4 regions of the Mesorhizobium sp. WSM4842 genome follow, and region 1 is predicted to be linked to each of the others. Evidence: predicted binding sites of a transcription regulator. Region 1 holds the regulator's gene; each other region holds the start of a gene.
What was found. Region 1 encodes LexA, which represses DNA repair genes until DNA is damaged. Its sites were predicted from a motif close to TGTTCNNNNTGTGTTCNG; they were not measured.

Region 1 (4,192 bases):
CCGGTATCCGCAACAGCGTGGCCTCGGCAGCCGGCCTGGAACTAGACCGCGGCGTCGCCTTTCTGCTGGTGCCGGTTTTTCTGGCATGCGGGGTGATCGTCTATTTTTCGCTTGCCGTCGAACCGGACTTTCCGCAGCCTATTGCCGTCGTGGTCCTCACGGCATTGTGTGCGGCAGTGACACGCTCATGGCGCAAAACGCATCTGTGCTTCATGGCAGCGTTGCTGTGCGCACTCGGGCTACTCGCCGCCAAGGTTGAAACCTGGCGCGTGGGAACGCAGATGCTCGGCTCGGAAATCCAGACCCAGCTCACCGGCCGTGTCGTTAGGCTCGATCAGATGGCGAACGGCCGGATCAGGCTGACCATCGACGTGATGTCGACCGCCCGGCCGACACTGCGTTATGCGCCGGAACGTGTCAGGGTTTCGGCACGCAAAATTCCCGCTGAGATGACCGCAGGCTCGGTGGCAACCGGCTATGTGAGGCTTCTGCCTCCGACTGGCCCGGTTAGGCCGGACAGTTATGACTTCTCCTTCGACAGCTATTTCGCCGGTATCGGTGCCAGTGGCTTTTTCCTCGGCAATCCGAAGATCGTCGTTTCCGAAGATGCACCGTTCGCCGCGCGCATTTCTTCCTCGATCGAAAAGGCGCGTGAAACCATCGCCGACCATATCAGGGACAGCATCGGTGGCGCCGAGGGGGAGATTGCCGCCGCGCTGATCGTCGGCGTGCGTGCCGGCATTCCCGAAGAGATAAACGAATCGATGCGGCGCACCGGCATCTACCACATCATCTCGATTTCCGGCCTGCACATGGCGCTTGTCGCCGGCACCATCATGGGATTGCTGCGCGGCGCCTTTGCGCTGGTTCCCGATTTTTCGTCGCGCCGGCCGGTCAAAAAATATGCGGCTGCTGCCGCACTCGTTTCCATCGCTGCCTATCTGATTTTTTCCGGTATCGTGGTCGCGGCTGAACGCAGCTTTATCATGCTGGCGGTAATGCTTGTCGCCGTGCTGTTCGACCGGGCGGCACTCACCATGCGCAATCTGGCGATTTCGGCCATCGCCGTCATCGTCGTGTCGCCGCACGAGGTGGTCGGCCCAAGCTTCCAGATGTCCTTCGCCGCGACCGCTGCTCTCGTGGGCGCCTATGCCGGCTGGTCCGACTATCGTGCCGACAAGGCCACCGCGCCGCCACAGCGACGGTCAACGATCGCTTTCGTCACGCGAAAACTTGCCGCTGGGACAGGTACCATCGCAATGACCTCCATCATTGCCGGCAGCGCCACCGCACTCTTCGCCATCTGGCACTTCCAGCGCGTCTCGCCGCTCAGCCTGTTCGCCAATCTGGCCGTCATGCCGATCGTCACGGTCGTGATGTTCCTGGCCGTCGTCAGCGCCTTGGCAATGCCGTTCGGCTTCGACGGCCCTTTCCTATACATGATGGGCAAGGGGCTGACGGCCATGATTGCAATATCGGGATGGATCTCCGAGCGGTCGCCGGTCGATGCCGTCGGGCTGATCTCGTTGCAGTCGGTTCTGCTGGTGACGGCCGCCCTGGTCATCGCCACGATGGCAACGACATGGTTGCGGCTTGCGGCACTTCCCTTTGCGCTCGCCGGCCTGCTGACGATTTCCGAGACGCGCACCCCCGACGTGCTGATTTCGGAAGATGCGCATCTGGTGGCGCTGCCGATCGGCGGCGGCGAACTTGCCGTCAACCGGGTGCGCTCGAACGAATTCACCACCGACAACTGGAAACATGCGCTGGTTTCAGCGACCATTGTCGAGCCGGAGACATTCGAAAAAGGAGACGTGCGGTTCGACATCGTCGACCCGGCCGACCTGCCGCCGGGAGCGCCCTTCTACTGCACTGCCGGCCTGTGCCTCGCCCGGCACCAGTCCGGCGCGATCATCGCGCTCGCCGACGACCGCAAAACCGCACGGCCAGCCTGTGCCTTTGCGGATTTGATCGTCATCGATGATGCCACAGCCTATTATAATCCCTGCCGCAATCCGCTGGTTCTCGTCGTCACCAAACGGCAGCTCGCTCGCATGGGCAGTGCCGCCGTCTTTTTCGATCCGCTATCTGCGACGACGCGCGCAGAAATCCGTTTTGCCGTCAGACAGCCCTATAGGCCTTGGCATGAGCAGCGGAGATTTTCGCGCGAGGCGAGGGGCCTGCCGCCATACCGCAGGGCCGAGAAACCCAAAAAGCCTGCCGTTCAGTAACGCCGGATCAGTCCGACGAGCTTGCCTTGCACCTTGACCCTGTCCGGCCCGAAGATGCGCGTCTCATAGGCCGGATTGGCGGCTTCCAGTGCGATCGAGGCACCTTTGCGGCGGAACCGCTTCAGCGTCGCTTCCTCGTCGTCGACCAAGGCGACGATGATCTCGCCAGGCTGGGCGGTGTCGGCGTTGCGGATGATGACCGTGTCGCCGTCGAAAATGCCGGCCTCGATCATCGAGTCACCCTTGACCTCCAGCGCGTAGTGCGTGCCGCCGGTGATCATGTCCGGTGGTACCGAAATCGAATGCGTCTGGTGCTGGATGGCGTCGATCGGCACACCGGCAGCGATGCGGCCCATCACCGGTATGGAGATGGTGGCAACGACGTCGTCGTCATTGCCGGCTGCGGGCATGCGCGAAGGCGCCGGCTTGATCTGTCGTCCGAGGCTGCCCTGCCCAAGGCTGCCCTGAATGACGCTTGGCGAGAATTTGCGCGCCGCATTGAGGCCGGGCGCGATCGAATCGGGCAGGCGCAGCACCTCCAGCGCGCGGGCGCGGTTGGGCAGGCGGCGAATGAAACCGCGCTCCTCCAGTGCAGTGATCAGCCGATGGATCCCCGACTTCGAGGCGAGGTCGAGCGCTTCCTTCATCTCGTCGAACGAGGGCGGAATGCCGCTTTCCTTCAGCCGCTCGTGGATGAACATCAGCAGTTCATGTTGTTTGCGTGTCAGCATCGCGACCCCAACAGAATCAGAAAAACAAACCCAGAACAAACACTATCTGTTCCAGTTGTGTTCCGCAACCGTTTAAAATTTAATGAATGTGTTGACGTTTTGTTCAGCGTAGCATCAGCACGCTGCACGCGGCGCCCGTCGCGGCTGGGGGAGCGAACGGCTCGCGCACGATCAGCCCGTTGGCGTCGGCCAGCATTTTGAGCATCGAGGAATCCTGGATGCCGAACGGGGTCGCCAGCAGCGTGCCGGCTTCTTCGCTAACCACGGCGCGTACATAGTCCTGCCTGAGATCGTTGGCCGGCATGGCGGCGCCGAGCCGCGCCTGACGCATGTCCTGCCGGAAGGCGCGGCCGCCGAGCCGCGCAAGCAGCGGCGTCAGAAAGAGCTGCGTGCAGACCAGGCTCGCCACCGGATTGCCAGGCAGGCCGATGCAGCGGATGTCACCCAGCCGCCCGAACATCAGCGGCTTGCCGGGCCGCATGGCGATTTTCCAGAAATCGAGCGTCATGCCTTCACCGGTCAGCACGTCATGAACCAGGTCATGGTCGCCGACCGAGGCGCCGCCCAGCGTGACGATGACGTCGGCGCCTGCGTCGACCGCTTGTTTCACCAGCGTGGCGATCGCCTCCTTGCGGTCGGGGGCGATGCCGAGATCGAGCGCGCTGGCGCCGACCGAGCGGGCCGCGGCGGCGACGCCATAGGCATTGGACGAGATGATCTGGTCGGGGCCAAGGTCGCTGCCCGGCGGCAGCAATTCGTCGCCGGTGGCGATGATGGCGACCAACGGCCGTTTCACCACGCTGACCTGCGGGTGGTTGGCCGACGCCGCCAGCGACAATGCCGCCGGATCAAGCGGGCGGCCTTTCTCCAGCAGGACGTCGCCCTTCGAGAAATCGAGCCCGAGGCGGCGGATGTTGCGGCCTTCAACCGTCGACGCGGTCACTTCGATGCTGCCGCCGCCGAGGTCGCGGACATTCTCCTGGATGACGATGGTGTCCGCGCCTGCAGGAAGCGGCGCGCCGGTGAAGATGCGCACGGCCTGCGCCGGGCCGACTGTTCCGGCAAAGCCGCGTCCGGCCGGCGCCATGCCGATCACCGAAAGTCTTGCGGGCACGGATGCGACATCCTCGGCCCGCACGGCATAGCCGTCCATGGCGGACGCGTTGAACGGCGGCTGGGTGCGGAGCGCCAGGAGCGGCTCCGCCAGCACGCGGTCGGCGGCGTCCATCA
Region 2 (4,192 bases), 2.9 Mb from region 1:
GCGCACCGCAAGCACCATCAGTGTGAAGCCGCCGCCGACCCAGAGGATCGCCGAGAGGACGTGCAGAAATTTGACGATCGAGTACCAATCCATGGTTGCCTCCTTGGGTGTTTGACGATTGCGAGCGGCGCACATTTTGCTCCATCTCGCTGCGAGGAGCGGGGCGTTTAGCGCGGCGCCTGTTTCGGAACGATGTCGCGCGGGAGGCAGCTTTGTTTCGGCGTCCGATGAGACACGGCCGTAACGGCATCGTTCAACGATTGCGCAAGCGCATCGCGCCGTTTCCTGCTATTCTGACAGCACCGGGAGGGATCGGGCGCCATGCGGCATCGTCCAGAAACATTGCCGATGCTAATGCACCGATGCCGGGGACCCGGTGGCGGATCAACCGCCTGAACTCAGCCCATTCCGAATACGGAAAAGGTAAATCGGGGGATACTATGCAAAAGGTAGCACGAAATTTCTTCACGCTGGCCGTCATCTACGCGATGTTCGGGATGGCGCTCGGCCTTCAGATGGCGATCAGCCAGGACCATGGCCAGATGCCGACCCACGCCCACATCATGGTGGCCGGATGGCTGATGTCGGCGGTGTTCGCCTTCTTCTACCATCTGTTTCCGGCAGTCGCGGAAAAGAGGCTTGCCACCGTTCATTTCTGGTTGACGGCAATCAGTGGCATCGGCCTGTTGATCGGCCTCTACATCATGCTTGGCGGCAACCCCGCGATCGAGCCGCTGGTGGCAACATCCTCGATGGGTTTTTACGCAGGATTGCTGCTGTTCGCCTACATCGCGCTACCGGTGGTTTGGAAAGCCGAGCGGCTTGCTCAAGCCCAAAAGGCCTGAATATTGTGCTGTTACGGCACAGGCGGGCGACGCTTGTTCAAAAAATATCCGCGCCGTTAAGGCTTCATTAAGCTTTACAGGCGTTTACTATGTGCATCCAGTGATCTGGATTCTTACCGAGTGGTTGGAGCCACTTTGTTTGACGCCTCCCTGTTAAACTCCTGAGAGCCGCCTTATCCGCGGCTCTTTTTTTGTCCGCGATCCGGATTGCCAACGCCTGCGCCGCCATTAACCGTTTGTTAAACATGTGCTTGCCTTCGCCGGCGGCGAAGCGCATTTTCAACCCTCGGTCATATAGGGTGCAGGGCGTGACGGCGATGACGCCGATTCGGCCGGCTGTAAGGCAAGTGCAGGGCGTATCGATGAACGATCCTTCGAAGGGAAGCGCGAAAACCATCAAGCTGGCGGAGCGCCGGGTTTTCTCCCAATCCTTCAAGCCGCTCTACCAGGAAGGCATGGGCCTGGTCGAGCAGGCGGCCGAATATCTGGACGGCAAGGGCCGGGCCGAGGCGAAGAAACTGTCCAGGCTGGCGGCGACGCTCTATGCGGCCGAATCGATGCGATTGACCACGAGGCTGATGCAGGTCGCCTCCTGGCTGCTTTTGCAGCGCGCGGCGAATTCCGGCGAGATGACCCGCGATCAGGTTGCTTCCGAAAAATCCAAGGTGCGTCTCGACACCGCTTCCGCCAACAACGATGCGGCAGGCTGGGTCGAACTGCCCAAGGATTTTCTTGATCTCGTCAACCGTTCGCTGCGCCTGCAGGCGCTGGTGCGTCGCATGGACGAGGAAATCTACGGCAGCGCCGTGGCCGAGGTCTCGCCATCCGGCCACCCCGTCAATCCGGTTTCCGATCAGATCACGCTGCTGAACACGGCTTTCGCCCGCGGCTGAGAGACTGTTTGGAAACTCTACTCCGGCGGCCATCTGACGGCGTTTTTCTGCGCTTACCTACAGCGCCGCGCGTCCTTCTTGGACGCACAAAGGACGCTGTAGCACTTTTGATTTTGCGCATGATCCTTTCCGAAAATCTCTCCGATTTTCGGGATCATGCGGGCTCACGGACCCAAATGTCCGCTCCGCTCCGGTTCTCGAAACCACCACCATATGACTCGCCGGAGCGACTTTCGAAACGGCCTCTTAGAGGCTCTCCTGGACGTAGCCAGAACCTGTTTCTGGTTTGTTCACATTTCGCTGGCATCGCTGTCCGCCAAGGGTAGACTTGGTGGATGGGGGAAACGATTCGCATTATCGGCATCGATCCGGGGCTGAGGCGCACCGGCTGGGGCATCGTCGAGAGCCTCGGCAATTCGCTGCGCTTCGTCGCCTCCGGAACCGTCCGTTCCGACGACAAGGCGGCGCTGGCGACACGGCTTTGCCAGTTGCATGACGGGCTTGCCGAGATCCTGCATACCGCCATGCCGCACGAGGCGGCGGTCGAGCAGACCTTCGTCAACAAGGATGCGGCGGCGACGCTGAAGCTTGGCCAGGCGCGCGGCATCGCCATGCTGGTGCCGGCGCTGGCCGGTCTGGTCGTTGCCGAATATGCGCCCAACGCCGTCAAGAAGGCGGTGATCGGCGTCGGCCATGGCGACAAGAAGCAGATCCACATGATGGTCAAGGTGCTGATGCCGAAGGCGACGTTCGACACCGACGATGCCGCCGACGCGCTGGCCATTGCCATCTGCCACGCGCATCACCGGCAGAGTGTTGTCTACAGGATGGCGGCGCTGGCATGAGGGACCACACATGATCGGCAAGCTCAAAGGCACGCTGGACGAGGTCGACGAGGATTTCTGCATCGTCGATGTGCACGGCGTCGGCTATGTCGCCCACTGCTCGGCGCGCACGCTTGCCGCTTTGCCGGCACCCGGCGAGGCGGTGGTGCTGTTCATCGAGACCTATGTGCGCGAGGATATGCTGCGGCTCTACGGTTTCCAGTCGGTGCTGGAGCGCGAGTGGTTCCGGCTGTTGATGAGCAATGTGCAGGGCGTCGGCGCCAAGGTGGCACTGGCCATTCTGTCGACGCTGGCGCCGGCCGATCTCGCCAATGCCATCGCGCTACGTGATATTGCCATGGTCAGCCGCGCGCCCGGCGTCGGCAAAAAGGTGGCTGAGCGCATCGTCACCGAACTGAAGAACAAGGCGCCAGCCTATGCGGGCACTGCCTCCGGCACCATCGGCCTGAAGCAGGAACTCGGCGATGGCGTCGCGCCGGCGCCGATCACCGACGCCGTCTCGGCGCTGGTCAATCTCGGCTATTCGCGCGATACCGCCGCCAATGCGGTGGCGGCGGCGCTGAAGAGCGCCGGCGAGGATGCGGATGCTTCGAAGCTGATCCGCTTCGGGCTGAAGGAGCTGGCGCGGTGAGTCTGCGCTTGTCCCGTTCCCTGCCCTGTGCAAGGAAGGCCGCATGAGCCTTTCGCCACGCCTCATTGCTCCCGACAAGCGCGGCGAGGATGCCGAGCAGACCTTGCGGCCGCAGACGCTCGGCGACTTCGTCGGCCAAGCGGCGGTGCGGGCCAATCTCAAAGTGTTCATCGAGGCTGCCAAGGGCCGCAGCGAGGCGCTTGACCACGTGCTGTTCGTCGGGCCGCCCGGCCTCGGCAAGACGACGCTGGCGCAGATCATGGCGCGTGAGCTCGGTGTCAATTTCCGCTCGACCTCCGGTCCGGTCATCGCCAAGGCCGGCGATCTCGCAGCTCTGCTCACCAATCTCGAAGACCGCGACGTGCTGTTCATCGACGAGATCCACCGGCTCAACCCGGCGGTCGAGGAAATTCTCTATCCGGCGATGGAGGATTTCCAGCTCGACCTGATCATCGGCGAAGGGCCGGCGGCGCGCTCGGTCAAGATCGATCTTGCCCGCTTCACCCTCGTCGCCGCTACCACCCGGCTCGGCCTTTTGACCAACCCGCTGCGCGACCGCTTCGGCATTCCAGTCCGCCTCAATTTCTACTCCGTCGAGGAACTGGAGCAGATCGTGCGGCGCGGCGCCCGCATTCTTGCGATGCCGCTCGGCGACGATGGCGCGCTGGAGATCGCGCGACGCGCGCGTGGGACACCGCGCATCGCCGGCCGCCTTTTGCGCCGCGTGCGTGATTTTGCATCAGTCGCCGGCGACGGTCATGTCGATCGCCAGATCGCCGACGAGGCGCTGACGCGGCTCGAGGTCGACGCGCTCGGCCTCGACGCGCTCGACCGCCGCTATCTCTCGATGATCGCGCGGAATTTTGGCGGCGGGCCGGTCGGCATCGAGACTATTGCGGCAGGGCTTTCCGAGCCGCGCGACGCCATCGAGGACATCATAGAGCCCTATCTGATCCAGCAGGGTTTTATTCAGCGCAC
Region 3 (4,192 bases), 1.0 Mb from region 1:
GCCCCTTGCATGTTCGGATTGCGGCTATTTGTGCAAGATAGCTGTACTCCCCGACGGATGGCCGTCCGCCGGGGAGTGGACGGATGGGACCGTACGCCCCTTGGTGTGAGCCGCGGATGAGCAAGGTCCATTCGTTCTCACATTGGTCCTGAACAGATGATGGGGAGCAAGTCCCGCATGCAAGGCAAGGTATTGTCCGAACCGAATGCGACGCCGCCAGTCTATGCCGGCATCGACGTGTGTAAAGAGTGGCTGGATGTCTACGTCCATCCGGCCGGCAAGAGCTTCCGCGTCGCCAATGACAGTGGCGGACTGCGGCGGCTGAAGCGCCTGCTCGGCGAGCTTGCGGTGAGGCGGGTGGTCCTGGAGGCGACGTCCAAATACCATCGGGCGGCGCAACGCTCGCTGCACGAGGCGGGATTGGCCGTGGCCGTCGTCAACCCGCTGCGCGCTCGGCTCTTTGCCGAAGCCTGCGGCCAGCTCGCCAAGACCGATAGGATCGACGCCAGGCTGCTGGCCTTGATGGGGGTCGCACTCGAACCGGCCGAGACGGTACCGGCTTCGCTTGCGATGGAAGCATTGCAGGAAATCGTCGGCGTGCGCGGTGCCGCCAGTGCCGAACGCACCGCGCTCATCAACCGCTTGGCGACACTCCAAAGCCCCTTTCTGCGCGCCGAACTCAAGCGCAGACTGCGGATGATCGAACGCCACCTCGTCCGTCTCGAAACCGAAACCGCTCGCCTGATCTCGGCCGACCCCGCCCTTGCCCGCCGCCACGCCATCTTGGTGTCGATCCCGGGCATTGGCCCGATCACGGCCACCGCGCTGCTGGTCGGTCTCGCCGAGATGGGCACGCTCAACGCCAAACAGGCGGCCATGCTGACCGGCCTCGCCCCCGTCGCCCACGACAGCGGGCCGCGTCAGGGCCGCCGTGCAATCAAAGGCGGACGCAAGGCTGTCAGAAACGTCCTCTACATGGCGGCGCTGTCGGCAAGCCGCTACAACAAGGACCTTGCCGCCTTCGCCGCACGCCTGCGCAACGCCGGAAAGGCCGCAAAGGTCATCCTCGTCGCCGTCATGCGAAAGCTCGTCGTCATGGCCAACGCACTCATCGCCCAAGACCGCTTCTGGAGCCCAATCGCCCCTTGACAACAAACACAGATGCTCATCCGCCTGCCGGCACCTTCTCCCCGTATAGTGACGGGGCGAAGGGGGCTGTCCGCAACCTCGGCACTTTCCTGCAACGTTGGTGATTGGCGAAACCATCGATGAGAGCGTCCTTCTCCCCGTCCCTATACGGGGAGAAGTGCCCGGCAGGGCGATGAGGGGCAGCGCAAACCTCAAGCGATTGCCCTCCACCTGCCCTCCACGCTCCTTGACAATCCACCCGCAATGTTCTCTTTATGTTCCATACAAACCTCAAGACATGCGGCGTTCGAACCGCCGCGGGCGAACGGGCCGGATGGAAGCCAACATCCTCCACGCGGATCTGGATGCCTTCTATGCCTCGGTCGAACAGTTGCTCGACCCGGCCCTGCGCGGCAAGCCGATCGCCGTCGGCGGCGGTGTGGTGCTGGCCGCTTCCTACGAGGCCAAGGCCTTTGGCGTGCGTGGCGGCATGCCGGGGCGGCGCGCCCGGGAACTCTGCCCCGGGCTGATTTTCGTCGGCGGCCATTTCAAGGATTATCAGCGGCTCGGCGACGCGGCCATCAAAGTGCTTGGCGATTTCACGCCGATGGTCGAGCGGATCTCCATCGACGAGGCCTTCGCCGACGTCGCCGGCTGCACCCATCTGTTCGGTCCGCCGGCCGAGATCGCCACAACCATCCGCCGCCGCGTGCGGGCGGAGCTCGGTCTGCCGATCTCGGTCGGCGTGGCGCGCACCAAGCACCTGGCCAAGATCGCCTCGCAAGTGGCCAAGCCCGACGGGCTGGTGGTCGTCGATCCACGCCACGAGTTGGCGTTCCTGCACGATCTGCCGGTCGAGCTGATGTGGGGCGTCGGCCCGGTCACCAGGGAGCGGCTGGCCGGCATCGGTGTGCGCACCGTCGGCGAACTGGCGAAGACGCCTGGCTGGTCGCTGGAGCGCCTGCTCGGGCCGGCGGCGGGCGAAAAACTCAACGCGCTGGCCTGGAACCGCGATCCGCGCAAGCTCGAGACGCAGCGCCGGGCGCGATCGGCCGGCGCACAATCGGCGCTCGGCAGGAAGCCGGCCGAGGCAAAAATCTTCGTGCCGGCGCTGCTGCATCTGGCCGACAGGGTCGCCACCAGGCTGCGGGCGAAATCACGGCCCGGCCGCACGGTGGCGGTCCGCGTCCGCTTTGCCGATCTGCGCTCGGTGACCCGCTCGATCTCCCTCGACCAGCCGATTTCGGCAACCGCCATGCTGGCCGAAATCGCCGAGGCGCTGGTGCGCAAGGTGCTTGTCGATCATCCGCACGAAAAGACCATCTCGCTGCTGGCGATCGCCGTCTCGCATCTGGAAAAGCAACCGGCCCTGCAGCTGGAACTGCCGCTCGGCCTCGATGACGACGGGCGCCGCCCCGGCACCAGGAAGGGCGCGGCGCGCTGGACCGCCGACCGCGCCATCGACAAGATCCGCGACCGTTTCGGCTGGGAGGCGGTCGGCTATGCCTCGGTCGCGCTCGGGCAGTCGCGCTCGGTCCCCGACGCGTTTCGAGAGCTGGCCGAAAAGGAATTGTGAGCCGCGATTACTCTTGGTCGCAAATCGCCGGAATGACGTTCTTGGATCCAGTTCGTTGTGCACCGGTTTTTGGCATCAACCGGATAGGGCAGCACCCGCTCGCAAATTTTCTGCGTCTTCTGGTCGTCAGACCAAAAGCGTTGCGCCGCCCCAGGCGATCAGGACGATGCCGGCCGCCCGGCCAACCCGCTGGCCGGCAGGAAACGCCTTTTCTACCAGCACCAGAATGGCGAGCCCGGCAACCCACACCAGGTTCATGATGCCCCCCACGAACAACAACGCCATCAGCATCCAGCAGCATCCGACACAAAACGCCCCGTGCAGTGCGCCCAAAACGCAGCGCGCCGAGTGCGTGGGGACGCCAGTGTCGGGCAAGGAACGCCGTCGGTGCCCGGCAATGCGACAGGCAGGCGTTCTTGAGCGGCGAGAGCTGATAGAGGCCCGCGGCGATCAGGACGATGGCTGAAAGCCAGCGGCTTTGTGAGCTCATCAGCGTCGCGGAAGCGAAGGCTTCGCGTTCGAGCAGCCGATGCAACGCGGTCGCCGCAACGGAGAACCCCAGCCAGACCAGGAGGTAGCCTGCCATAAATACGCCGGTGGGCGCGAGCTTGTCCTGGATCTGGCCCTGTGCGAGCGCATGGCGATGCACGCTCGCATAGAGCAGGATGGTCGGCGCCGCGCTCGGCGACATCATGGCGATCATCATGACCCACCACATGGCGATCATCAGCGCCCAGTTCGCGGCCCCCCAGACCCGCGGTTCCGTCGCTGCGGCCATCGCGCTCATGTCCATGCCGGGCATGTCCATGCCAGACATATTCATGCCAGACATATCCATGCCGGGCATATCGGAGGTCACGCCGGCAGTTTGCTGGTGGGGGAACAGCGCGAGCCTCGACATCTCCCACGCATTCATGCCGAGCCCTGCACCGGCGACGATGTAAAGCCAGGCCAGCAGGCACAGCGCCACCACGCCCGCAATCGTGATGACGCGGTCGCGTCTGAGCAGGCGTTCCAGTGGCGACGCGCCGTTCATGCGAGGCGTCAGGCCCGCACCACCCCGTGATTGTTGAGATGCAGCCGCGCGAACTGGCCGTAACTGTCCTTCGTGGTCACCTGAACCGGGCCGCTGGTTGTGCTCGAAGCACTGCCGATCTCGGCGACCGCATATTCGAAGCCGTTCGGCAACACGATCTGCGCGCGCGAGTCCGCACCCGTCACCTTGTTGCGGATCGGTTCGCCGACCGTTTCGATGTAGTCCTTGACGAAGATGCGGCCCCTGCGGCCGTCAATATCGAGGTCGAGATCGATCTTCGTGAACACCGGCTCATTCATTTTTGTCACGGTTGAGGCGTAGACGGCGAACATCGTCGCGAACGGGTCGGTGTCCTGGCCGGTCATGATGCGCAGCAGCGCGTTACGCTGCCGGTCGGTTGCATTCTCGTCGACGAAAGCGATGGCTTCGCCATTGCCTTCGTGGATCGCGCC
Region 4 (4,192 bases), 2.9 Mb from region 1:
TCCGGCCGGGGCCGGCTTGATCAGCGCGGGCGCGAAGACGTGGTAGGCGCCGAAGCGCACGCCGAGCCGGCGAAGGGCGGCGCGGCCTTCCTGGTCGAGCGACTTCATCTCCTGGGCGATGTCGCGGCGGTTGATGAGGCCGAAATGCTCGACGAGCTGGAAGGCAATGCCGCGGCCGATGCCGGTGATCTGCTCGGCGTTCTTGAGGTCGACCAGCGGCTTCAGCAAGGACTCGATCTGGAAATTGACGAAGCGCTCGGCGCGCGCCGCGACCTTGTCGCGGGCTGGTCCGGTGAGCTGCTCGTCGGCCAGCAGCACAAGGCGCGGCTTCAACGGCTCGTCGCCTGCGACCAGCGTGCCGATCGGCGCGCCGATCCAGCGCAGCGTGCCGTCGGAGCCGAGCGCGATGTCGCCATTGGCCGAGGCGCCGAAGCGTTCGGCCCGCGCCTCGAATTCGGCTGCAAGCGCCTTCTGGGCTGCTGTGCGCACTGCCTTGGCGTCCTCGCCGCCGGCGCTCTGGTCGGCGGTGAAGCGGAACCCTTGCAACTCGCCGACATGATGGCCTTCGACGAGGACAGTTCCGGTTGGGCTAATTTCGGCTTCAGGCATGGTATTTTCTCTAAGGCGCCGCATGAGGACGGAAGTCCTGCGGTCTACGAAGCGTTTCGTCAACCGCTCATGCAGCGCATCCGACAATCTGTCTTCGATTTCGCGCGTCTTTTCCTGCCAGTGTGCCTGATCGGCCAGCCAGCCGGGCCGGTTGGAGACGAATGTCCAGGTGCGGATCTGGGCGATCCGGTGCGACAGCGTGTCGATGTCGCCCTCGGTGGTGTCGGCACGGCGCACCTGCTCGGCCATGTAATTCTCGTCGACATGGCCATGCCTGGCAAGGTCCATGTAGATCGAGGCGATCAGGTCGGCATGCTGGGCAGGCGCGATCTTCCTGTAGTCGGGAAGGGCGCAGGCCTCCCACAACAGCGCCACGCGCTTGGCGTTGGTGGCCAAGGCCCGGATATCCTCGTCGCGGGACAAATGCTCGAGCGCCTGCGCATCCACAGCCGGTAGCGCACGCGTCAGGCCTTCGACCGGCGCGTTGGTCTCGGTGGAGCGCTTCAGCGCATCGAGGCTGGCGAAATCGAAATGCGCGGTGCGCCATTGCAGCACTTTCACCGGGTCGAACTCATGCCCTTCGATCTTCTTGACCAGATCTTCGTCGAGCGGATCGACCTGGCCGGTGACGCCGAAAGTGCCGTCGCGCAAGTGCCGGCCGGCGCGGCCGGCGATCTGGCCGAGCTCGGCCGCCGTCAGGTTGCGATACTGGTAGCCATCGAATTTACGGTTTTGAGCGAAGGCGACATGATCGAGATCGAGGTTCAGGCCCATGCCGATCGCATCGGTGGCGACCAGGTAATCGACATCACCCGATTGGAACAGCTCCACCTGCGCGTTGCGAGTGCGGGGTGATAGCGCGCCGAGCACGACGGCCGCACCCCCTTGCTGGCGGCGGATCAGTTCGGCAATCGCATAGACCTCGTCGGCGGAAAAGGCGACGATCGCCGTGCGTCGCGGCAGGCGGGTCAGCTTCTTCGAGCCGGCATAGGCGAGATGCGACAGCCGTGGCCGGGTCACCACCGACACGCCCTTCAGCAGACGCTGGAGGATGCCGTGCATGGTGGCTGCGCCGAGCAGCAATGTCTCCTGGCGGCCGCGCAGATGCAGGATACGGTCGGTGAAGATGTGGCCGCGCTCGAGATCGCCAGCCAGCTGCACCTCGTCGATGGCGACGAAGGCGGCGTTGGTCTCGCGCGGCATGGCTTCGACGGTACAGACCGAATATCTGGCACCGTCGGGCTGGATCTTCTCCTCGCCGGTGATGAGCGCCACCTTGTGAGCGCCGACCTTCTCGCAGACGCGTGAATAAACCTCGCGGGCGAGCAACCTGAGCGGCAGGCCGATGATGCCGCTTTCATGCGCCACCATGCGCTCGATGGCGAGATGGGTCTTACCGGTGTTGGTCGGCCCGAGCACGGCAGTCACGTCGCGGCCCGAGAGGATCAGCGGCTCAATATGTTTCGGCGGGATGTTCATCGACCTGGAAATCAGGCTCTCTTCTTCGCGTTGTCGGGAGCGCGCCCCGTGGCGGCGCGTGTGACAGCCGACACATAGGGATTTCGAGTGCGAAGCGAAAGCGGAATGTTCCGACGGCAGCTCGAAGGCTCTCGTCTGGTGTTGTCAACCGGTCCTGATTAACAGTTGGAACGAGTCTGGAACGAATCAGCTACGAATCGCTGACTCTTGCTGATTCAGGTTTTGTTCACGGCTACATCTGGACTTTTTGCCGACGAGTCTCACCACATGCTGAATCGCCGAACTGGCCCGATTCATGCAGGGCGGACGTCCTCCTTAACAGTTGCCGGTAAACGATCGGCGCAGGCCGGCGGGCATCACCCAACATTATGAAATTATTGATCTTTCCTAACGCGCCTTTACGGTTTGAGGGATGTTTTCAGCCTTTGTCGTTAACCTTCCGGTCAAAGCCGGAACGAAACGGCGACGAATCAGCGCTGGCGGGTGTTTCCCGGTTTGTTCACCCCAATATGTTGTGTCGTGAACAGGTTTTCCACCTGTTATCAACAGGCGAGGAACAGGGTTTTGCACAGGCTGTGCGGCCGCCGTTAACTTTTGCGTGCCGCTTCGGCACAAATCGGTGTCACGTCCGTCGGTCGGCGCAGTCGCGCACGAGGACCAGACTCCGGGTTCAAGAAATGTCCTCTCCCACGGCATAGCGCTGCAAAGTAGGGCCGACGTTCTGAATGATTTCATCGTGGGACAGGGCGACGACGGGCGGAAGCCGCAGCAGGTATCGGCACATCGCCAAACCCAGCAACTGGCTCGAAACGAGCCCGGCACGTCGACCCGCGTCGGCGGGATCAGCGACCGCCGCAACCACCGGCCTGACCTGGTTGCCAAATACGTCACGCAGCTTTTCGGCGGCGAATTCGTTCGACGTCGCCGAACGCAGCAGAATTGCCATGCCAGGACCGCTGGCCGCGCCCTCCCAGATTTCGAGAAAACGCCTGATCAGCGTTTCACCGATGGTGTTTCGGTCGATCACCCGAAGTGCCGGCAATTGCAGGTCGACGACCGCCGCCCTGGCGAACAGCTCGTCCTTGCTGCGGAAATAGCGGATCACCATGGCCGGATCGATCGAGGCATGCGCCGCGACGTCGCGGATGGAGGCGCCGTCATAGCCGCGCTCGGCGAACAGGAGCCTCGCGGCCTCGAGGATTTGGGCGCGCGTGCGGTCCGACTTGCTGGGTTTCTTCGGCTGATTCTCGGTCATGAAAATTCATATGCCAACGGCCGTTGACAAATGCAATAGCTTCGACTAGAAAGTCAACGATCGTTGACAAATGGAGAGAAAAAATGTTGCCCGATACAACGGAAGTCCTGATCATTGGCGCCGGCCCGACCGGCATGGCGCTGTCCATCGTGCTGCACCAAGCCGGTGTCGATCATGTTCTGATCGACAGGCTGGCGCAGGGCCTTCAGACCTCGCGGGCTGGCGTCATCCACTCGCAGACGCTGGAAACGCTGGAGCCTCTCGGCGTCACGCAGCGGCTGAGCGAACTTGCCCTGAAGCTGCAGAATTTCGCCATCCGCGACCGCAATCGGGCGCAGCTCACGCTTGATTTCGGCAAGCTTCCGTCAAGGCATCCCTATTTGATGATGCTGCCTCAGAACCTGACCGAGCAGGTGTTCGCCGAACGGATCGCAGCCCTGGGCGGTGTGATTCACCGCATGGTCGAGGCCAAGGCGGTCGTTCAGGATGCTGACGGCGCGCGCGTGACGGTGGTCGAGAACGGCCGCGAGAAACTGATATCGGCACGCTATGTCGTTGGTGCCGACGGCATGCAAAGCCTGGTGCGCAGGTCGACCGGCATCGAGTTCGACGGCGCGGCCTATGACGCTTCGTTCGTACTCGCCGATGTTCGTCTCGACTGGCCGGTTGGGCCGACGGAAGTGTCGCTGTTCTTTGCACCGGCCGGGCTGGTGGTGGTGGCGCCGCTTCCGGACGGATCGTACCGGGTCGTCGCGACAATGGATGACGCACCGGAAAAGCCCGAGATCGCCGACATCCAGGCGCTGCTCGACAGCCGCGGACCGACCAAGAAAAGAACCCGGGTGCTCG

Region 2: a site for LexA is predicted at 2,015-2,032, ahead of ruvC (crossover junction endodeoxyribonuclease RuvC). Genes of this name have one in related genera too.
Region 3: a site for LexA is predicted at 1,394-1,411, ahead of dinB (DNA polymerase IV). Genes of this name have one in related genera too.
Region 4: a site for LexA is predicted at 2,255-2,272, ahead of AC0NIE_RS07130 (helicase-related protein). Genes of this name have one in related genera too.

The regions. Positions count from the first base shown of each region.
Region 1 is NZ_CM148372.1:4,379,691-4,383,882, forward strand. It holds gene AC0NIE_RS21200 (ComEC/Rec2 family competence protein) at 1-2,231, shown strand, start outside; gene lexA (transcriptional repressor LexA) at 2,225-2,962, opposite strand; gene AC0NIE_RS21210 (molybdopterin molybdotransferase MoeA) at 3,066-4,192, opposite strand, start outside.
Region 2 is NZ_CM148372.1:1,459,068-1,463,259, forward strand. It holds gene AC0NIE_RS06915 (DUF2269 family protein) at 1-93, opposite strand, end outside; gene AC0NIE_RS06920 (hypothetical protein) at 441-845, shown strand; gene rcdA (protease adaptor protein RcdA) at 1,208-1,738, shown strand; gene ruvC (crossover junction endodeoxyribonuclease RuvC) at 2,074-2,583, shown strand; gene ruvA (Holliday junction branch migration protein RuvA) at 2,594-3,214, shown strand; gene ruvB (Holliday junction branch migration DNA helicase RuvB) at 3,258-4,192, shown strand, end outside.
Region 3 is NZ_CM148372.1:3,341,121-3,345,312, reverse strand. It holds gene AC0NIE_RS16100 (IS110 family RNA-guided transposase) at 178-1,149, shown strand; gene dinB (DNA polymerase IV) at 1,463-2,704, shown strand; gene AC0NIE_RS16090 (DUF2182 domain-containing protein) at 2,712-3,740, opposite strand; gene AC0NIE_RS16085 (DUF1326 domain-containing protein) at 3,749-4,192, opposite strand, start outside.
Region 4 is NZ_CM148372.1:1,504,426-1,508,617, forward strand. It holds gene AC0NIE_RS07130 (helicase-related protein) at 1-2,088, opposite strand, end outside; gene AC0NIE_RS07135 (TetR/AcrR family transcriptional regulator) at 2,759-3,343, opposite strand; gene AC0NIE_RS07140 (FAD-dependent monooxygenase) at 3,427-4,192, shown strand, end outside.